4 regions of the Mesorhizobium sp. P2_E10 genome follow, and region 1 is predicted to be linked to each of the others. Evidence: predicted binding sites of a transcription regulator. Region 1 holds the regulator's gene; each other region holds the start of a gene.
The links. Region 1 encodes PhoB, which activates phosphate uptake and scavenging genes when phosphate is short. Its sites were predicted from a motif close to TGTCATNNANCTGTCAT; they were not measured.
Positions count from the first base shown of each region.

Region 2: the regulator PhoB is predicted to act here: its motif matches at 3,592-3,608, upstream of phnF (phosphonate metabolism transcriptional regulator PhnF).
Region 3: the regulator PhoB is predicted to act here: its motif matches at 3,252-3,268, upstream of olsB (l-ornithine N(alpha)-acyltransferase).
Region 4: the regulator PhoB is predicted to act here: its motif matches at 3,205-3,221, upstream of AC1D0N_RS01480 (DUF1045 domain-containing protein).

Region 1 is NZ_JBFUEK010000006.1:266,941-272,280, reverse strand. It holds gene AC1D0N_RS18510 (sugar ABC transporter permease) at 1-149, opposite strand, end outside; gene xylF (D-xylose ABC transporter substrate-binding protein) at 301-1,341, opposite strand; gene AC1D0N_RS18500 (ROK family protein) at 1,614-2,861, shown strand; gene phoB (phosphate regulon transcriptional regulator PhoB) at 3,200-3,889, opposite strand; gene phoU (phosphate signaling complex protein PhoU) at 3,909-4,616, opposite strand; gene pstB (phosphate ABC transporter ATP-binding protein PstB) at 4,658-5,340, opposite strand, start outside.
Region 2 is NZ_JBFUEK010000012.1:84,264-89,603, reverse strand. It holds gene AC1D0N_RS25185 (sugar ABC transporter ATP-binding protein) at 1-405, shown strand, start outside; gene AC1D0N_RS25180 (ABC transporter permease) at 402-1,370, shown strand; gene AC1D0N_RS25175 (zinc-binding alcohol dehydrogenase family protein) at 1,496-2,536, shown strand; gene phnF (phosphonate metabolism transcriptional regulator PhnF) at 2,821-3,570, opposite strand; gene phnG (phosphonate C-P lyase system protein PhnG) at 3,689-4,150, shown strand; gene phnH (phosphonate C-P lyase system protein PhnH) at 4,150-4,761, shown strand; gene AC1D0N_RS25155 (carbon-phosphorus lyase complex subunit) at 4,763-5,340, shown strand, end outside.
Region 3 is NZ_JBFUEK010000016.1:64,694-70,033, reverse strand. It holds gene AC1D0N_RS27460 (fatty acid desaturase) at 1-282, opposite strand, end outside; gene AC1D0N_RS27455 (hypothetical protein) at 377-580, opposite strand; gene grpE (nucleotide exchange factor GrpE) at 818-1,453, shown strand; gene AC1D0N_RS27445 (trimeric intracellular cation channel family protein) at 1,571-2,203, shown strand; gene olsB (l-ornithine N(alpha)-acyltransferase) at 2,319-3,188, opposite strand; gene AC1D0N_RS27435 (hybrid sensor histidine kinase/response regulator) at 3,486-5,340, opposite strand, start outside.
Region 4 is NZ_JBFUEK010000001.1:276,403-281,742, reverse strand. It holds gene AC1D0N_RS01495 (ABC transporter permease) at 1-657, shown strand, start outside; gene phnN (phosphonate metabolism protein/1,5-bisphosphokinase (PRPP-forming) PhnN) at 666-1,295, opposite strand; gene AC1D0N_RS01485 (alpha-D-ribose 1-methylphosphonate 5-triphosphate diphosphatase) at 1,292-2,431, opposite strand; gene AC1D0N_RS01480 (DUF1045 domain-containing protein) at 2,458-3,165, opposite strand; gene iolB (5-deoxy-glucuronate isomerase) at 3,319-4,131, opposite strand; gene AC1D0N_RS01470 (DUF3329 domain-containing protein) at 4,353-4,565, opposite strand; gene iolE (myo-inosose-2 dehydratase) at 4,630-5,340, opposite strand, start outside.

The sequences.
Region 1 (5,340 bases):
CAGATGACCAGCAGCGCGCCGACCATGCCGAGCATGCGCGTGTCGAGCTCGGTAGCCCTGAGGAACCGCCCGACGGCGCTGAGTTCGGATGCACGCGCCCGGTCCGCGGCAGTGCTGGCGACCGGCTGATTAGAGGTCGTGTCGGTCATGCTATCCTCCCACCGGTTTGCCGTCTGGCGCGGATGCCGGAAACATGGATGCTATTTGCTTTCCGCGGTCATTTGAAGCGGAAAGCCCCTTGAGAAACGCCGCGGCTTTTGGGCCGCGGCGCCGAGATTTGGAACCGATAGCGGTCCGGTTTTAGTTGCAGGCCGCAACGCTGCCGGCAGTGACGCCGGCGCAGACTTCGTCCTTCTTGATCCAGCCGGCGTCGATGACGACGTTGAGGTTGTCCTTGGTTATGGCAACCGGGGTCAGGAACAGCGACTTGACGGTGTTGCCGCCAGGCGTGGTGAAGTCCTTGGCGCCGGCAATGTCGCCGGTCTTCTTGCCGTCGGCGAGCTGCGAAGCGATCTCGGCGGCGTTCTTGCCGAGTTCGCGCGCGTCCTTCCACACCGACACGGTCTGCGTGCCGAGTGCGATGCGGTTCAGCGCGGCGTGGTCGCCGTCCTGGCCCGACACCGGTACGGTTCCGGCCAAGCCCTGCGCCGTCAGCGCGGCGACAACGCCGCCGGCGGTGCCGTCATTAGCTGCAACCACCGCATCGACCTTGTTGTCGTTGGCGGTCAGGAACTGTTCCATGTTCTTCTGGGCGTTGGCAGGCAGCCAGCCGTCCGTATAGGCCTCACCGACATTCTTGATCTTGCCGCCGTCGATGGCTTCCTTCAGCACTTCCATCGAGCCGGCGAACAGGAAATCGGCATTCGGATCGGCACCCGAGCCCTTGATGAAGACGTAGTTGCCTTCCGGCTTGGCCTTGAACACTTCGCGGGCCTGCATGCGGCCGACTTCCTTGTTGTCGAAGGTCAGGTAGAAGACATCCTTGTTCTCGATCAGACGGTCATAGCCGACGACCGGAATGCCTTCGTCCAGCGCCTTCTGCACCGCCGGGCCGATGGCCGATGCATCCTGCGCAAGGATGATCAGCGCGTTGGCGCCCTGCGAAATCAGGCTCTCGACATCGGTAAGCTGCTTGCCGGGATTGGACTGCGCGTCGGCGGAGATGTACTTGTCGCCGGCGGCCTCGATCGCCGTCTTCATCGCCGCTTCATCGGTCTTCCAACGCTCTTCCTGGAAGTTCGACCACGAAACGCCAATGACCTTGTCCTTCGCCTGTGCGACCGACGCCAGCGTCAGCGACATGGCGACACCCGCCAGGATGGCGGCTGTGAATCTTTTCATTGTATCCTCCCTGCGCCGCGTGCGGCGCGACCAAACTGGCCCGAAGGCCGGCACAAAGGCTCTATTTTTTCGAGCCTCGAAAAAATACTGATCCAACGCCGGAGCGCTGTCAACATCGATTCTGATGGATTTTGATGTGTCACTGACTTTTTTTCGAGACTCGCAATAAATAATGACAGGCCTGCCGGCTTCTGCCAATATTTGGCTGGTGTCACCGACTGCCTTCAATATCATGAGAGGCCGCGGGGACGACCGGGAGGAAAGCAAGAAAGATGTCGGTTGGAATCCGCCACGACGATTTGCGCCGCCGCAACCGGGCGATGGTGCTTTCGGCCGTGCGCCGCGCCGGCCAGCCGTCGCGGACCGAGATCGCCGCGACCACCGGCCTCAGCCACTCCACCATATCGGCGATCTCCGCCGACCTGATCGGGGAAGGCATCCTGGCCGAGAGCAAGGCCAGCGAGCCGGTTTCGCTGAAACGCGGTCGGCCGCAAGTCGGTCTCGGACTCAATCCGGAAGCCGCCGCTGTGATGACCGTGGTGCTGTCGCTGAATTTCCTTTCCGTCGCTGTCATCGACTACGCCGGCCAGGTGGTGGCCGAAGAGCAGCGCCGGCTGGACACGCTGACCATGCCGCGCGACGAACTGATCGGCGAATGTGTCGCCATAGTCAGGCGTCGGCTCGAGGATCCCGACCTCGACACCCACAGCGTTGCCCGCATTGCTATGGGCATCCAAGGCATCACCGATTCGCACGCCCGCGCCATGCTGTGGTCGCCGATCACGCCGCAGACCGACATCGCCTTCGCCGACATACTGGAAGGCGAATTCGGCATTCCGGCCACCATGGAAAACGACTGCAACATGATGGCGGTGGCGCTGCAGTGGCGCGATCCGGTCCGCTACCACGACGATTTCATCGCCATCCTTTTGTCGCACGGCATCGGCATGGGACTGGTGCTGAAGGGCGAGCTGTTCACCGGCACCCATTCATCGGGCGGCGAGTTCGGCCACATGATCCATCGCCCGGGCGGGGCGCTGTGCCGTTGCGGGCGGCGCGGCTGCGTCGAGGCCTATGCCGGCAACTACGCCATCTGGCGCAACGCCAGGCAATTGGGCGAGGACGCCGAGCCGGTCGCCGATGTCAGCGACGCCGACATGCGGGCGCTCGCCGTCGCGGCACGCGAGAAAGACGGGCCGGAGCGCGAGGCCTACCGCAAGGCCGGCGAAGCGCTCGGCTTCGGCCTCGGCAGTCTTTTTGCGCTGATCGATCCCGCGCCGGTCGCCATGGTCGGCGTCAGCGCCGCCGCCTTCGACCTGATCGAACCGGCGCTGCGCGAGGCCATCGCCCAGACCGCCGGCGGCCAGCACTCGAAATCGATCTCCTTCGACACCGAACCGAACGAATTGCCGCTGATCCGCGAAGGCTGCGCCATGCGGGCACTGAGCTTCGTCGACCAGGAGATCTTCGCGCCGGGCGGGCAGGCACGGGCTGGCGCTATCGGGAAAGACGTGGCCTGAGGACGACGTCAATCATTGATGCCGCAGATTGTCGCCGACTTTGGAGATTGGCCGAAGCCGTCCCAACGTCGTCATCCCAGGGCGAAGCAGGAGCGAAGCTCCGTCGCGGAGACCCTGGGATCCATGCCGTGAAATCGGTCAAAGAATTCAACGGGGCAGAATTCTGCACAGTAGCAACGCCTTGAGGTCGCGGCATGGATCCTTGGGTCTGCGCCGCGTCGCTACGCTCCTTGCTTCGCCCAAGGATGACGAAGCCATGAGCGGGCTGAGCCAATCATCGACGCGTGAGGTCCGGGAGTGGACGCATTCAACCAATAAACGCTTCCGCGCCGAGGGACCTAGTCTTCGCGGATCGCGTAGCCCGCCCCGCGGATGGTGCGGATGACGTCGGGCATGCGGCCATTGTTGACCGCCTTGCGCAGCCGCCCGACATGGACGTCGACCGTGCGCTCGTCGATATAGATCGTCTCGCCCCAGACATTGTCGAGCAACTGGCTGCGCGAGAACACCCGGCCGGGATGCCGCATCATGAACTCGAGCAGCCGGAATTCTGTCGGCCCGAGCCGGATCTCGCTCTTCTTGCGATAGACCCGGTGCGATTCGCGGTCGAGCACTATGTCGCCGACCTTGAGCACACTGGACAGGACTTCCGGCTTGGCGCGGCGCAGCAGCGCCTTGACCCTGGCCATGAATTCCGGCGTCGAGAACGGCTTGACCAGATAATCGTCGGCGCCGGTCGACAGGCCGCGCACGCGGTCGCTCTCTTCGCCGCGCGCGGTCAGCATGATGATCGGCAGCCGCTCGGTTTCGGGCCGCATCCTCAGGCGCCGGCACAGCTCGATGCCGGAAACCGACGGCACCATCCAGTCCAGCACCAGCAGGTCGGGCACGTTTTCCTGCAAGCGGATTTCGGCCTCGTCGCCGCGCGTCACCACCTCGACCTGGTAACCTTCGGATTCGAGATTGTAGCGGAGGAGCACGCCTAGCGGCTCCTCGTCCTCCACCACCATGATGCGTGGCGCGATCATCGACTGGTCACCTTTGTCGTCATGCCGCCGGCGCGGACATCGCCGTCTCGTCCTGCTTCGGACGATTGGCGGGCAATTGCGAGCCGGTCAAAACATAATATGCATTTTCGGCGATGTTGGTCACATGGTCGCCGATGCGTTCGAGGTTCTTGGCGCAGAACAACAGATGCGTGCAGGCGGTGATGTTGCGCGGGTCTTCCATCATGTAGGTCAAAAGCTCGCGGAACACCGAGGTGTATTTGACGTCGATGCGCTCGTCGTCGTTTCTGAGCTTGGCGAGCGCTGCCGCATCGGCGGCGGCGTATTCCTCGACCACCCCTTGCACCTGGATGAGCACCAGTTGGGCCATCGCATCGATGGAATGCGACAGGTCGCGCGGCGTGACGCTGAGGCCGACGGTGCCGACGCGCTTGGCGATGTTCTTGGCCAGGTCGCCGATGCGCTCGAGGTCGCCGGCCATGCGGATCGAGCCGACCACTGCGCGCAAATCGTTGGCCATCGGCTGGCGCTTGGCGATCAGCGTGATGGCGCGGTCGTCCAGCTCGCGCTGGCGCGCATCCATGATGGCGTCGTCGGAGACGACGCGCTGCGCCAGGGCGTTGTCCGAATTGAGCAGCGCCTTGGTCGAGCCGCTGACCATCGAGCCGGCGAGATCGCCCATGTCGCGGATCAGCTTGCTGATCTGCCCCAACTCTTCATCGAAAGATGCGACGGTATGTTCACCCATGATCCTCGTCCTCGTGCCTGAAACTTCGCTGCCGGAACCGCTCAGCCGAACCGGCCTGTGATGTAGTCCTGGGTGCGCTTGTCGTCGGGATTGGTGAACATCTTGTCGGTGGCGCCCTCCTCGACGAGATAGCCGAGATGGAACATCGCCGTGCGCTGCGACACGCGCGCCGCCTGCTGCATCGAGTGGGTGACGATGACGATCGTGTAGTTCTGGCGCAGTTCGTCGATCAGTTCCTCGACACGGGCGGTGGCGATCGGATCGAGCGCCGAGCAGGGCTCGTCCATCAGGATCACCTCGGGCGACACGGCAATGGCGCGCGCGATGCACAGACGCTGCTGCTGGCCGCCGGAAAGGCCGGTGCCGGGCTCCTGCAAGCGATCCTTGACCTCGTTCCAGATCGCCGCCTTCTTCAGGCTCGACTCGACGATCTGATCCATGTCGGCCTTGCGCTTGGCCAGTCCGTGGATGCGCGGGCCGTAGGCGACGTTCTCGTAGATCGACTTCGGGAACGGATTGGGCTTCTGGAACACCATGCCGACGCGCGCCCTGAGCTCGACGACGTCGATGCTCTTGTCGTAGATATCCTCTTCGTCCAGCGTGATCTTGCCGGTCACCCGCGCCGAATCGATGGTGTCGTTCATGCGGTTGAGGCAGCGCAGGAAGGTCGACTTGCCGCAGCCCGACGGGCCGATCAGCGCCGTCACCTGGTTGAGGCGCACGT
Region 2 (5,340 bases), on a different contig from region 1:
AAGGAGAAGGCCGAGGCCGATCGCCAGATTGCCGATCTCAGGATCAAGACACCTACGCGCAGCGCGCTCGCCTCCAGCCTGTCCGGCGGTAACCAGCAGAAGATCGTCATCGGCAAATGGCTGGCGCACGGCGCCAAGCTGTTCATCTTCGACGAGCCGACGGTCGGCGTCGATGTCGGCACCAAGGCGGAGATTTACCGCCTGTTCGGCGCGCTGCTGTCCAGGGGTGCCGGCATCATCCTGATCTCGTCCTATTTGCCGGAGGTCTATGAACTCTCCGACACGCTGCACGTCTTCAGGCGTGGCAAGCTGGTCGCCACGCACGGGTTCCGCACCGCCGACCACGAAGAAATTCTCACGCAGGCGCTCGCCGAGAAACAAGAAAAGCTGGGAGGACAGACATGAGCACCGAAGCAGCAGCAGTCGAAAAACCGAAACGCAATTACAATGCCCTGTTCGGGCTGACGCTGCTGGCGCTGCTGGTCCTGTTGTGGGTCATCCTGTCGGTGTCGACGCAGAGCTTTGCCTCGGGCAACAACATCTCGAACCTTTTGCGCCAGGGCTCGATGATCGCCATCCTTGCGGTGGGTCAGACCTTCGTCATCATCACCGGCGGCATCGACCTGTCCGTTGGCGCGGTGGTCGGCTTTGCAACCGTCATCGCCGCCATGCTGATCAATGCCGGCGTGCCGGTCATCCTCGCCATTCTCATCACCTTGCTGGTCGGCGTCGGCATCGGCCTGTTCCACGGCTTCGGCATCGTCAAGATGGGACTGCCGCCCTTCATCATCACGCTGGCGACGCTCACCTCATTGCGCGGCATCGGCCTGTTGATGACCAACGGCAACTCGATCTCGATCAACAACGACGCCTTCCAGGAGTTCTCGCGCAACTCCTTCCTCGGTGTCCCCAATCTGTTCTGGATGGTGATCATGGTCGGCATCCCGGCCTATATCTTCCTCCACCACAGCCGCTGGGGCCGCTATCTTTTCTCGGTCGGTTCCAACGCCGAGGCCTCGCGCCTGTCGGGCGTCAATGTCCAGCGCACGATCTACATGGCCTACACGCTGTCGGGCCTGTGCGCCGCCTTTGTCGGCGTGCTGCTGGCCTCGCGCATTGGTATCGGCAACCCTACCCAGGCCGAGGGCTGGGAACTGCAGGCGATCGCCTCCTCGGTCATCGGCGGCACCTCACTGTTCGGCGCTGTCGGCTCGGTGCACGGCCCGCTGCTCGGCGCCTTCATCCTTGCCACCATCAACAACGGCGCCAACCTTTTGAACGTCAACGCCTTCTGGCAGCGCATCATCACCGGCGTGCTGATCATTGTCATCGTCTACTTCGACGGCCTGCGCCGCCGCGGCGGCAAATAGTCACCACCGAAATTGATCGCCGGCCCGGCCTGGCCGAAGGGCCGGCGATTTCATCAGTTCCAGGAAAGTGAGAAGCGGTTCTCCCTAGGAATTGCGTCAAACAAAGAACCCGACTGGATTGAAGCATGAAAGCCGTTGTCTGCCGCTCGCCCGGCGACCTTGTTGTGGAAGATCGCCCCGCACCTGGTGCACCGCCCTCAGGCTGGGCGCTGGTCGCGGTCAGCCATGTCGGCATCTGCGGTACCGATTTTCACATCTTCGAGGGCAAGCATCCGTTCCTCGCCTATCCACGCATCATGGGCCATGAGGTCTCGGGCACCGTGATCACAACCGGCGAAGGCGTCGAACTCGCCATCGGCGAACCGGTGATCATCAACCCCTATCTCGCCTGCGGAAAATGCATCGCCTGCCGCCAAGGCAAGCCGAATTGCTGCGTCAGCATCGAGGTGCTCGGCGTGCATCGCGACGGCGCCATGGCCGAGCAGATCCTGGTGCCGGCGCAAAATCTTTATCCGGCAAACGGCCTGTCCCTGGCCGATGCCGCTGCCGTCGAGTTCCTGGCCATCGGCGCTCATGCCGTGCGCCGCGCGCGGGCTGTACCAGGCGCCCGCGCGCTGGTCATCGGCGCCGGGCCGATCGGGCTCGGCACGGCGCTGTTTGCCCGCATTGCCGGGCTTGACGTGACCCTGCTCGACATGAGCAGCGAAAGGCTCAGCTTTGCCGCAAGTGAGCTCGGCTTTTCGACGCTCGATGCTTCGCAGGGTTCTGCGGCCGATCTGGTGCGAGAGGCAACCGGCGGCGAAGGGTTCGACGTGGTTTTCGACGCCACCGGCAACACCCAGTCTGTGCAGTCTGCCTTTGCCCATGTCGCGCATGGCGGGACGCTGGTGCTGGTCAGCGTGGTCAAGGACGACATCACCTTTTCCGACCCTGAATTCCACAAGCGCGAGATGACGCTGGTCGGCAGCCGCAACGCGCTGCGCGCCGACTTCGACCATGTCGCCGCCTCGATCCGCAACGGCGCGGTGCCGCTCGCCAAGCTCGTCACCCATCGCACGACGCTCGGCGATACGCCGCGCGATCTTGCCCGCTGGGCGCATGAGAAATCCGGCCTGATCAAGGCCGTGATCGAGGTGGGTCATAACATGGCAGGCGGCTTGAACTGACGACGCCCCGCGCAGGTCGACCCCCACTCCGTCACGGCTTCGCCGAGCCACCTCTCCCCCGATCGACGGGGTAGAGGAATGGCGCGAGCCTATTGCAGCCAACGCTCTCTCAATCACTTCCTCCTTCTCCCTCCGCCACGAGGGCTCCCTTCCTCTCCCTCCGGAGGGGGGAGAGGGGGCTCGGCGAAGCCGAGACGGAGTGGGGGAAGACGGTCCTCAAACGCCAAGTCCCTGACAAATGACCGCGACCGAGATGGTCTGATATCAGACTAAGGCCGGCACACTCAAAGCGCCGACAGCTTCAGCTCCACCCGCTCGGCTGGAAAGCGAGACTCGGAAAATTGGATCGGCTTTCCGTTGGGCGTGACGTTGACGGCCACCGTGACCAGCACGATGGCGCCCGGCTGCAGGTCGAGGTCGGCAAGATCGGCCGCATCGGCGTGGCGCGCCGACAGAACGGTCGATTGCCGGAGATAGTCGTCTATGCCGAAGCGGGCCAGCGACACAGTGATCGAACCGGTCTCCGCCATCGCGGCATCGATGCCGGCAAAGCGTTTGGCGTCAAACCAGGTGGTCGCCCGTGACACCGGCCGGCCGTCGGCCTCGCCGCGTGTCTCCAACCTGATCACCTGGGCGCCCTTGGCCAGCCCAAGCCCCTCGGCGACACGCTGGCTCGCCGGCTCGACCGATGAGGCGAGCAGCACGATATGCCGCTCCGATGCCTGCCCCTGCAGGCCTTCCGAAAAGCGGGTGCGCGCGCCGATCGGATAGGACAGCCGCTTGCGCGACAGCACGAAGGTGCCACGCCCCTGCTCTGCCCTGAGCACGCCGTCCTGCACCAGGGCTGATATGGCGCTGCGCACCGTGTGGCGGTTGACACCGTAGCGTTCGGCCAGCGCCACTTCCGGCGGCAGCGCGGCATTCTCGGCAAAATCGCCCAAGGCGATCGAATGCAGGATCTGGTCGGCGATCTGCCGCCACAACGAGACGCCGCTGCGCCGCTCGATGCTATCAGCCATTTGCTGCCCGACCATTTGCACCCCGATCTTTCGCCCTGTCATCCACCCGTCATGGACAGGCGTTAGATAATAGATATAATTTGTATAGATGTCTATATCACTAGACAAATATGCACGAACAGGAGCAGCGGCCATGCGAGGACAGGAAGCGCGCGATCAGGCTGAGCGCAAAGCCGTCATGGCAACGCTGGCGCAGGCAAGCGGCGATGACATCGTCCGCCTCTGGAACGCGGCCGGTCTGCCCGCGGAAGCCGAACTTTTGCGCGGTCCCGAGACCGGCCTGGTCACCGTACGCGGCCGCATCGGCGGCGGTGGCGCCCCCTTCAATGTTGGTGAAGCCACCGTCACCCGCGCCACGGTGCGGCTGGCCTCCGGACAGGTCGGCCATTGCTACGCGCTCGGCCGTGACAAGCAGAAGGCGAGGCTCGCGGCCATCGCCGATGCGCTCTGGCAGGATTCTGCCCACCGCGACAATGTTCAGACCAAACTCATCGCCCCGCTACAGGCGGCTCTAAGCGAAGCGCGCGAAAAACGCCGCGCCGAGACGGCGGCAACGAAGGTGGATTTCTTCACCATGGTGCGCGGAGAAGACTGATGGACATTGCAACCCAGTCGATCGATGGCGGCTTCGCCGATCCGGTGTTCAATGCGCAGACCGTGTTCCGTGCCGTGATGGATGCGATGGCGCGGCCGGGCACAGTGCAGCCCTTGCCGGCCTTTGCCCGCCCGCCGGCGCCATTGTCGGCCACCGCCGGCGCCATCGCGCTGGCGCTGTGCGACAACGACACGCCGCTCTGGCTCGATCCTGCCTTGCAGGCCGCCGCGGCGGTCAAATCCTGGCTCGGCTTCCACTCAGGCGCGCCCGTGGCCAACACGCCGGCCGACGCGCATTTCGCGTTGATTTCGGCACCGGCCGAGATGATGTCGCTCGACGGTTTTTCGCAAGGCTCCCAGGACTATCCCGACCGCTCCACCACGCTGATCCTGCAGGTGAGCGATCTCATCTCGGGCACTTCGCTTCTGCTCGCAGGCCCCGGCATTGAGACGACGGCGACCATCGCACCGGCGCAGATACCACGCCATTTCGTCGAACAATGGAAGCAGAACAATCAGCGTTTTCCACGCGGCGTTGACCTCGTCCTGGCCACGCCGGACGGCATCGCCTGCCTGCCGCGCACCACGCGCATCAAGACGATGGAGGCGTAGCATGTATGTCGCGGTAAAAGGTGGCGAAGCGGCCATCGCCAACGCCCACAGACTGCTTGCCGATCGCCGGCGCGGCGATCGTTCGGTACCCGCACTTCGCCTCGACCAGATCGTCGAGCAACTGGCGCTTGGCGTCGACCGGGTGATGAGCGAAGGCTCGCTCTACGACCGGGAGTTGGCGGCGCTCGCCATCGTCCAGGCGCGCGGCGATATGATCGAGGCCATCTTTCTCGTACGCGCCTATCGCACCACGCTGCCGCGCTTCGGCTACACCAGGGCCATCGACACCGCCACGATGCTGGTCGAGCGGCGCGTGTCGGCGACCTACAAGGACCTGCCCGGCGGCCAGCTGCTTGGGCCCACCTTCGACTACACCCACCGGCTGCTCGATCCCGAACTGGCCGCAGGCGCCGATGTCGATGAGCCGCTGCAGCGCGCCGGCGAGGCGGAAGCCATGCCGCGCGTCTCGGCGATCCTCGCCCGCGAGGGCCTGATCGAGCCGGATGGCGACATGCCGCAGGACCATGTCCCCGGCGACATCACCCGCGAGCCGCTGGAGTTCCCGATGGCGCGCGACAT
Region 3 (5,340 bases), on a different contig from region 1:
GTCGTCGGCATAGCGATTGGCGAAGAAGGAGCCGTGGCCGCAATCGTGCTGGATCATGAAAATCCGCACCAGAAAGGCCGCCGCCGGGACGATGAGGATCAAACCCCACCAATGGCCATAGGAATAGGCGGCCGAAGACAGCGCCCATAACGTGACGAAAGGGATGAGGGTGATTGCAAGTTCGAGGGTGCTGCGTCGCCTGTCAGGCTTCTTGTAGCGCGCTAGAATCTTCAACCAGGCACGCCTGCTGTTGGCAGCAGCCTCGGGGGAAATCATGTTCATCAGGAAGCATAGACGCAGCCCGCCGCTGCCGCAAGGCGCAGATCACGCCAAATTACTGTGCGTAAATGTCGCGCGATGCAAGCCGTCCGTGGCGCTATTGCCGGCGGTCACCGCCGGCCAGGCTGCCTTCCACACCGTCCAGCCGGTCGAGCAGGTCCCTGAAATGGTCGGGAATGTCGGCCTCGGTGCGGAAGGCCGGCAGTGTGCGCAGGAAGCGGGTCGTTGCCTCGGTGGTGAACTGGCGCCTGATATCGGCAGCGAGACTTTCGCGCCTGTCGCCATTGTTGCGGGTCATCATCTCAAAATCCTTTGTCGAGACCGAAACTCCTCCAGCAAGGGAATGGTTCCCCCATCGCAACATTCAGGCAAGCAAAGCCGGTGATTACAGTAAAATTTGAATTAAAATGGAACGCCTCCGCAACGCACCGGCCAGGCGCGACAGGTGGCCGTCAATACCGCTTACCCCTTGATTTTTGGCTGCCAAACCTCGATATCGGGCACAAATCCGAACCATTCGAAATGACGGGAAACGGCGATGAGCGACCAGACGAAAGACGAACGCGCGCCCGAGGACATCGAAACGGCCGAGGCCATTGGCGAGCGCGCCGAAGGCAGCATCGACGGCGACTATGAAGCGCTGGTGCGGCTTCTGAAGGAAAACGAAGAGCTGAAGGACCGCGCGCTGCGCGTCGCGGCCGAGATGGAAAACCTGCGCCGCCGCACCGCGCGCGACGTGCATGACGCACGGACCTATGCGGTGGCCAATTTTGCCCGCGACATGCTGTCGGTGTCGGACAATCTGCGCCGCGCGCTCGACGCCATTCCGGCCGAGGCCAAGGCTTCGGGCGATGCCGGGTTCAAGGCGCTGATCGACGGCGTCGAGATCACCGAACGCGCCATGTTGTCGGCGCTGGAGCGGCACGGAGTGAAGAAGCTCGAGCCGCAAGGCGAGAAGTTCGATCCGAATTTCCACCAGGCGATGTTCGAGGTGCCCAATCCGGACGTGCCGGCCAACACCGTGGTCCAGATCGTTCAGCCGGGCTATTCGATCGGCGAGCGCGTGCTGCGGCCGGCCATGGTCGGCGTCGCCAAGGGCGGCCCCAAATATGTGGCGAGCGAAACGCCTGTCGAACCTGGGCCGGTCAATGACGAGGCCGAGAGGGACGCTTGAACGGATAAGCGAGTAGGGAATAGCGAGTAGCGAATAGGGAAATAGCCAATAGCCGCCACGTGGCTTTGTGCTATTCGCTATTTCCCTATTCGCTATTCACTCTTTCATTGTTCGCCCATGAACCCCATCGACCTCCTCGACTATGCCGGTGTCGCCGTCTTCGCGGCGACAGGTGCGCTTGCCGCCTCGCGCAAGCAGCTCGACATTATCGGTTTCCTGTTCCTGGCCAGCGTTACCGGCATCGGCGGCGGCACGTTTCGCGACGTCATCCTCAATTTGCCGGTGTTCTGGGTCGCCAACCGTGACTACGTGCTGATCTGCGCGGTGGTTGCGGTGCTGGTCTTCTTCAGCGCGCACCGTGTCGAGTCCCGCTACAAATTGCTGCTCTGGCTCGACGCCGTCGGTCTCGCTGCCTTCTCGGTGATGGGCGCTGCCAAGGGTCTGGCCATCACCGGCTCTCCGGTCGTGTCAGTCATCACCGGCGTGCTCACCGCCACCTTTGGCGGCATTCTGCGCGACCTTCTGGCCGGCGAGCCGTCAGTGCTGCTGAGACCCGAAATCTATGTCACCGCCGCCCTTGCCGGTGCTGCCCTCTACACGCTGGGCGATCTCGCCGGGTTGCCGCCGTTTGCCGCCGGCCTGGCGGGCTTCGCAGCGGCTTTCCTGGTGCGCGGCGGCGCACTCAAGTTCGGCTGGTCGTTTCCGTCCTACAAGAGCCGGCCGGGACGGCGGCCGGAAGACATTCCTTGAGAGTGAGTAGCGAATAGGGAGTAGCGAATAGGGGATAGCAGTCCGCAAGATTGCGGCGTAGCTCTCGCTATTCGCTATTCGCTATTCGCTATTCGCTATTCGCTATTCGCTGGCGTCAGGCGGCGAAGCGCTGGGCTTCCCCACCATAGTAGTTGACGTAGCGCGCACCGATTTCCTTGACCGGCATCACGACGAACACGTCGACCGTCGAGAATTCGCGGTCGATGACGCAGCCGTCACCGATGCGGGCGCCGACGCGCAGATAGCCCTTGACCAGCGGCGGCATGGCCGCAATGGCCGCCTTGGTGTTGACCGCCTCGATCGGCATCAAATCCATCGAGCAATAGCGCCCGGTGACCGCGCGTACATCCCAGGCCGAGTTGGTCCGGCAGTGATGGGCAAGATAGGTGAGCGCCTCGGCATGCGCCGCCGGCACTGTGCCATGGAACGAAGCGCAGCCGGTCATCACGCCGATCTCATAGTGCTTGATATAGGCCCATATGCCTTGCCACAGCGCCTCGATGGTACGCTTCGAGCGGTATTCCGGCAAAACGCAGGAGCGGCCGAGTTCGAGGAAACGCTGGCCGGGATGGCGGGCGATGAGCTTGGTCAGCTCGAATTCACCCTCGGAATAGAACCCGCCTGCCGTTGCCGCAATTTCCTGCCGCAGAAGGCGGTAGGTGCCGACGATGCGGCGGTGCTCGGGGCCGGAGAGCGTGGTGTCGAAGACGAGCAGATGGTCGCAGAGCGGATCGAACCGATCGGCGTCGCGGTGGTCCTGGAACAGGTCCTTCCTGGCGCCAAGCTCGTCATAAAATACCCGGTAGCGCACTTCCTGGGCAGCGGCGATCTCGGCCTCGTTGCGGGCGAGCCGCACTTCGAGGTTGCCGATCCGGCCGAGCGAAGCGCCTTTTATGACGGAATCGGCGCTACGCCCGGCGAGCAGTGCGCTGCTGGCGTTCGGCCGAGTGTCACATTCCGGCATAACTGTATGCACGAGTGATTCTCCTTCGAGCCATCCCTCTTGGCACGGGGATACGGTGTAGGTGCAACAGGATTGTGACAGTACCGTGATACGGCGTTCTGGGCAATACTTCGCCGGCTGGCCAGCGCGCGACTTCGGCAAGCGGAATCAGTTTTGCCGTACTCGCCTTCGGTTCCGCAAGGGATGATGTGCCGAGCGAAAAGCGCTGCAACGTCCGGGCGCGTCCCACAAGACACGCGGCGCTCCAAGGCCGTCAGCCGGCTACATTATCTGGGAAGCGAAAGGGCGGATACCAATTCAGGCGGCCACCTGGCCTTCGACGGCATGAACCAAAGCGTCGGGATCGAGCGGCTTGGTGACAAAGCCGCTGGCGCCGTGGGCGAGCACGGCGTGGCGGGTCTTTTCCTGGCTGTCGGCGGAAAGCACCATGATCGGCACCGGCGGCACCGCCATTTCCTCCTCGTGGCGGCGGATGGCGGCGATCGCATCAAGCCCGTCCATGACGGGCATGTGCAGGTCCATCAGCACCACGTCAAAACGATGTTTGAGCCCGGCCTCGGTGACGGCCTCGACCGCGGCCTTGCCGTTGCCGACCACTTTCACGCGATGCCCGGCCTTCACAAGCGTGGCGCGGGCGAGCATGGCGTTGATGTCGTTGTCCTCGGCGATCAGCACCGACAGGCCTTGCCGGCGACCACCGAGGGTACGAATGGAGGGGGCTCCGCGTTTTTCCGGCTGCGGCTTGGGCAGCGTCGGGGCATGGCTGGTCAAAAGTACGCGCAACAGCGTCTCGCCGCGCACCGGCCTTGCCAGGAAGGTGGCGTAGCCACTGGCGCGGAATTCGCCAAGCATGCCGCGGTCGGTCGGCGCGATCAGCGTGATGGCCTCGCAATCGGCAAAGCCGCTCTGGCGCAGGCGCTTGAGCAGCCTGCCATCGCTGTCTTCCATAGCCGCATCGATCAGAAGCACGTCGCAGTCCGCGGCAAAAGGCGCCGCCTGGGCCGAGGTAGCAGCCAGATTGACGACGCCGCCATGGGCACGGATGGTGCGGGCGATGGCATCGGCCTCGATGGCGTTCTTCGAGACGATCACCGCGTGCCGGCCCGATAGAATGCTCTGGCGGTTTTGCGGTGCCTCGGTGGCCGCAATGGCCGGGATTTCGAAGACGAATTCAGATCCTTCGCCGAGCCGGCTCGACACCGAGATGGTGCCGCCCATGGCTGTCACCAGGCGCCTGGAGATGGCAAGACCGAGGCCGGCGCCGCCATGCACACGGGTCGAGGTGCCGTCGGATTGTTCGAATTCCTCGAAGATGCGCTCCATGTCGTCCTCGCGCAGTCCGGGGCCGGTGTCGGCAACGATGAAGCAAATGCGGTCGGTCGTCTCGGTGCGTGCCCGTGCGACGCTGACCAGCACGCCGCCGCTGTCGGTGAATTTGACGGCATTGCCGATGAGGTTGAGCAGCACCTGCCTCACCCTGCCGGGGTCGGCTGTGATCATCAGCGGCACGTCGGGTTCGACGTGACAGCCGAGGCCGATGTTCTTGGCGAAGGCTTTCGCCGCCATCAGTTCGATGATGTTGTCGGCGATTTCGCGCAGCGATGTCGGCTGCGGTTCCGGGTCGAAGCGGCCTGCCTCGATCTTGGAATAGTCGAGCAGGTCCTCGATCAGGGCGAGCAGTGCGCTGGCCGAGGTCGAGACGGCACTGACATAGGTCCGCTGCTCAGGCGAAAGATGGGTGTCGGCCAGAAGCTTGGCCATGCCCATGATGCCGTTCATCGGCGTGCGGATTTCATGGCTGACGGTTGCGAGGAAGCGCGATTTGGCCTGGCTTGCATATTCGGCGCGTTCGCGAGCGGTGATCAGTGACGATTCCGCGCGCTTGCGGGCGGTGATGTCGCGGGCGATCGCCCGGTGCGAGACGGCGCCCGAGTCCTTCTCGCGCACCGACAGTTCGATCCACGAGAACCAGCGCGGCCCGGCCGGCGTGCGGATGGCGACGTCGGTGGAGCTCAAACATTCGTGATCCGAAAAGGCGGCATCGGGGACAATGCCGACGTCGATGCCGAGTTCGGTCAGGGTCTTGCCGGCAAGGTCGCGCTGATCGATTTCGACAAGGCCGGCGAAAACCTTGTTGGCATAGACGATGTGG
Region 4 (5,340 bases), on a different contig from region 1:
TTCGTGGTGACGCTGTGCGGTTTGCTGATCTATCGCGGCGTGGCGCGCTTCTACACCGCCGACGGCACCGCGGGCTTCGGCTTCGGGCAGAATTTCCCGGAGCTCGAATTCCTGACGGCGGGGCGCAGTTGGGGCGTGCCGAACAGCTTCATCGCGCTGATCGTCATCGCCATCGTCATGTGGGTGGTGCTGCACCGCTCGGTGTTCGGCCGCTACCTCTACGCCATCGGCAAGAACGAGGAGGCGGCAAAATATTCCGGCATTAGGACGGGGCGCGTCGTCATGGCCGCCTATGTGATCTGCGGCGTTCTGACGGCGCTGTCGGCGGTCTATTTCGCCATGTACACGCGCTCGATCTCGCCGGCCAGCCACGGCCAGTTCTACGAGCTCTACGCCATTGCGGCGGCCGTGCTCGGCGGCTTCTCGCTGCGCGGCGGCGAAGGCTCGCTGATCGGCGTGATCCTCGGCACGGTGCTGCTGCAGGAGCTGCAGAACCTCGTCAATCTGCTCGGCATCCCCTCCTCGCTCAACTTCGCGGTGATGGGCGGGGTGATCCTGATCGGCGTGCTGGTCGACCAGCAATGGGGCGTGTTCCGGGCGCGGCGGCTGATGATGGACGCGACACGCAAAAGCTTGGCCGGTGCGGCGGCGGAATAGTGATCTGACTAGATCATCCCCGACATATCGGAAAACGCCATCGCCTTGCGCAGCACCTCAGTGAAACGTTCGCCGGCCGCTTCGCGCGGACCGCTGTTGTCGATCGTGGTGACGCCAGGTCCCGACAAGGTCACATTGGCGCTGCGCGCCAGCCGCGCCAGCACCTCGCCGCGCGATTCGCGGCCGCGCATGGCAAGCCGCTCGGCCAGCACCTCCGGCGTGGCGGTGATCTCGACGATGGCCAGATTGGCATAGCGTTCGCGCAGCACCGGGATGATGGCGCGCGAAACATTGGCGATAGCAACACGCCCATTGGCGACCGACCAGTCGACATCGACAGGGATGCCGTAGCGCAGACCATGCGCCTCCCAGGCGACGGCGAAGGCACCGTCGGCTTCGGCTTCGACAAAAGCAGCGTCGGCCAGCGTGTCGTGGTCTTCGCTGGTGATGTCGCAAGGCCTGGTGATGACCCGGCGCACGAACTCCAGCCGCGTCTCCTCGGTGAAGCACGCACGGGCGTAGCCGATCACCGTGTCCTTGCCGGCGCCGCTTGGGCCGACGACAGCGACGAAGACGCCATCGCGGATCGGAAAGGTCTCGGCGGACAATTCAGGCTGGATCAACGCCGACACCATCATGCGACCCGGCGTCCCTGCCGCCAGACGGTGCGCACGACCGGTACGTGGTCGTCGACACGCACGCGCACCAGATCGGCGCGCCGGCCCTGTTCGATGACGCCGCGGTCGGTAAGACCGACCGCATCCGCCGGATTCTTGGAGACCATGGCCACCGCCTGCGGCAAGGAAATGCCTTCGACCACGTCGCCGAGGAAGAAGGCGGACTGGATCAGGCTGAACGGAATGTAGTCGGACGACAGGATGTCGAGCAGGCCCTCACCGGCCAGCGTGCGGGCCGAGACATTGCCCGAATGCGAGGAGCCGCGCATGACGTTTGGCGCGCCCATCAGCACACCGAGGCCGGCGTCCTTCGAGGCCCTTGCGGCTTCTTCCGTGGTCGGAAATTCGGCGACGCGCACACCTTGCTCGATCGCCTCGTCGACATGGCCTGCCGTGGCGTCGTCATGGCTGGCGAGCACGATGCCGCGCTGATGGCAGGCAGCGGCGATCACCGCGCGGTTGGGGGCCGAATTCCGCGCCGATTCGGCCATTCGCTTGTCGCAGAACAGCTTGAAGTCACGGTCGGTCAGCTTCAGCTTGCGCTGGTAGTAATAGGCGTAGGTTTCCAGATTGACGAACTGGCGCTGGCCGGGCGCATGGTCCATCAGCGACGCCAGTTTGACCCGTTCGTCGCCGTCGAAATTGGCGAAGGCGGCAAGGCAATCGGGTGCCGAAACCTCGCAGCGCAAATGGATGAAATGGTCGGCCCGCAGCCGGTCCTGCTGCACGCTGTCCTCGATGGCGTCGGCCAGCTTGCGGATGTCTAGGGATGTCAGGTCGGCATCCTCGTCCATGCCGACGCGCAAGGCATCGAGCACCGTGGTGATGCCGGCCGTCGCAACCTGCGCGTCATGAGCGAGCACTGCGGCGATCGGATTCCAGCGCACCTTGGGCCGTGGCGCGTAGTGGCCTTCGAGGTGATCGGTGTGCAGCTCGACCAGACCCGGGATGATGTAGTCGCCGCCCATGTCCTCGCCGGTTCTGCCGGTGCCGGCCTCGATGCCGGCGATGAAACCGTCGCGCAGCACGATCGAGCCTTCGACGATCTCGTCGGCAAGGACGATGCGGGCATTGTTCAGTACGGTCTCGGCGGTCATTGCAGGCAGTCCTTGCTGGTTCAGCGTCAGGCAGTTTTTCTGGCGGCGCGGCGCCCGAGTGCGTGATGGGAAAGCACCATGAACGGGGCGCCGGGTTCGGTTTCGACAAACAGCGTCAGCGCGTCGACCGGCACCGGCTGTTGCAGCACCTGCGCGAACAGGCTGTCGATTGCTGCGCGCAAACGGGGGCTTTCCTGTGACCCGGCGCGGCCGGACAGGGTCATGTGGAACCGAAAGGTCTCGAAGACATAGGGGTAGCCCCACTGGCAGAGATTGCGGAACTCGGCCGGTTTCAGCGAATCGGGGCTGCGGCGTTCGATTTCCGCTTCGGTCAGCGGCGCGCGAAAACGGTCGAAGCCGAGCACGACGTCATCGGCGAAGCGGTTGAGCGCCGGCAGCGGTCCTTCCGGCACCAGTGCAAAGAAGCTGTCGATCTGGCTGACGACCAGGCGCGGGATGGTCACCACAGGCGTCGCTTCGGCAAAGGCATCCAACCCGGCGCGTAGCGAAGCTTCCGTTTCGTTGGGAGCCAGCCGGAAGGGCGCCTTCAGCGTCGCATGAAAACCGTAGCGGCGGGCCGACGCCGTGTGGAAGGCGACTTCCGCCGCCGACAGCTCGGCAACGGCCTCGACAGGCCTTGTCGCCGCACCAAACGGATCGCGGCCGAGCCAGTTGGCGGCGATCCGCGCCAGCGGTTCGTCCTGCCGGGGGGTGAAATAGATGGCATAGCGCATAAGAAGTCCTCGTCAGCTCCGCTGCCATAGGCGATTTCCATGACGGATTGACGAAGCTTTGAAGGGTTTTCGATGGCAAATCGACCCTGAAGGTCCTTAGCCGACGATTTTTCCAAGCTGGACCAACAGCTTCAGCCGAAAAGGCGGGACCGATCAGGCCTTCATCAGCCATTCGTGCTCGGGCGCGTTGTGGAACTTCCACGTCCGCTTCGGTCCGGCCATGACGTTGAGATAATAGAGATCATAGCCATGACAGGCGGCACAGGGGTGGTAGCCCTCGGGTACCAGCACGACATCGCCGTCTTCGATCGCCATCGCCTCATCTAGGGCGCGTTCGCCATTCTTGTCGGCATCGGTGTAAACGCGCTGGAAGGCAAAGCCCTGCGGCGGGTTGAGGCGGTGGTAGTAGGTTTCCTCGAGATAGGACTCGGCCGGCAGATTGTCCTGGTCGTGCTTGTGCGGCGGGTAGCTCGATGTATGGCCGCCGGGCGTGATGACCTCGACCACCAGCAGCGAATCGGCCGGCTTGCCCTCCGGCAGGATGTTGGTGACGTAGCGGGTGTTCGTGCCCTTGCCGCGGATCTCCTGGCCGAGATCGTCGGGCGCGATGACACGGACCGGCAGGCCGCCGCCAAGGCCGGGCGCCGAGCAGACGGCGAGTTCGAGTTCGGTGTCCGCGGTCACCGACCAGTCGGAGCCCGCGGGCACATAGACCGACCACGGCTTGCCTTCGAAGGGCGACATGCGCTCGCCGAGCAGGCCGAGCTCCTTGCCGCCGGCTGTCGCCTTGCCCTTGCCGGTGACGAACACCAGGCAGATTTCACGATCATCCGTTTTTCCCGAAGCGCTTTCGCCCGGCTTCAGCCGATGCAGGTCGAAGCCGACATAGGTCCAGCCGGCGCTTTTCGGCGTGACATGGGCAACGCGGCCATGACCCTTGTTGGCTTTGACGAGCAGTTTCGACATTTTTGTCTCCCTAATTTCAGCCCTGCTTGCGGTCCCGTGAACAAACTTCGGAGATTAGCCGGGGGCCTCTCAACTTCGTCATCCTAGGGCGAAGCAGGAGCGAAGCTCCTTGCTCCGCCCTAGGATGACGAAGCGAGGAGCGTTTCGGCCAATCGCCACCGTCCGCGATCCACCAGGCGTGCAGTACACGGTCCGAATGCCCTTCCGTATCATGGGCCGCTTCATTCCTTCGGCTCGACCGGAGGCTTCGCCTCATCGACCGGCTTGTAGAGGTAGAAGAACTGCCAGACCGCGTAGCCGGCGAAACCAAGGGCGAGCACGCCCCAGAAGGGTGTGCCGGTGGCAAATTCGATCACCGACCAGACCAGGCAGACCACGACGATGGCAACGCGCCGCCACAAGGGCCGGAAGAACGGGTGCTCATAGTCTTTCATCGGGCCAATCCGGGTTTCACCAACTGGGCATCAGATAGGCTGCCCGTCACGGCAAATCCAGCATTCATGCGTTGGGGAAGCCTTGCGTTTCGACCGTGTAGCCGGCGGCGGTCATCACCCGCATCAGTTCGGCGTAGCCGACCTGCGCCATCTTCAGCGGTGGATTCTTCTTCGGATCCTGCTCGGCCTCGACCACGAACCAGCCCTCATAGCCATGGTCCGCCAGCTTTTGCACGATGGCGCCAAAGTCCAGCGAACCATCGCCCGGCACGGTGAAAGCGCCAAGCGCCACGGCATCGAGGAAGGATTGCTTGCTGCGATCGAGATTGTCGATCACGTCCATGCGCACATCCTTCACATGGACGTGGCTGATACGCTGATGATGGTTGTCGATGGCGCGCAACACGTCGCCGCCGGCAAAGGCGAGGTGACCGGCATCGAGCAGCAAGGGAATGCCTTCGCCCGAGTGGCGCATGAAGGCATCGAGCTCCGGCTCGGTCTCGACTACCGCCGCCATGTGATGGTGGTAGGAAAGTGGCATGCCTTGTTCGGCGCACCATTCGCCGAATTCGGTCAGGCGCCCGGCGTAGGCCTTCATCTCGTCGTCCGACAGCTTCGGCTTGGTGGCCAGCGGCTTCGAGCGGTCGCCCTGGATGGAGCGGCCGACCTCGCCATAGACGATGCAAGGCGCGTTGACCGCTTTGAACAGGTCGATCATCGGCTGGATGCGATCCTTGTTCTTGCCCATGTCCTCATCGACCAGCGTGCCGGAGAA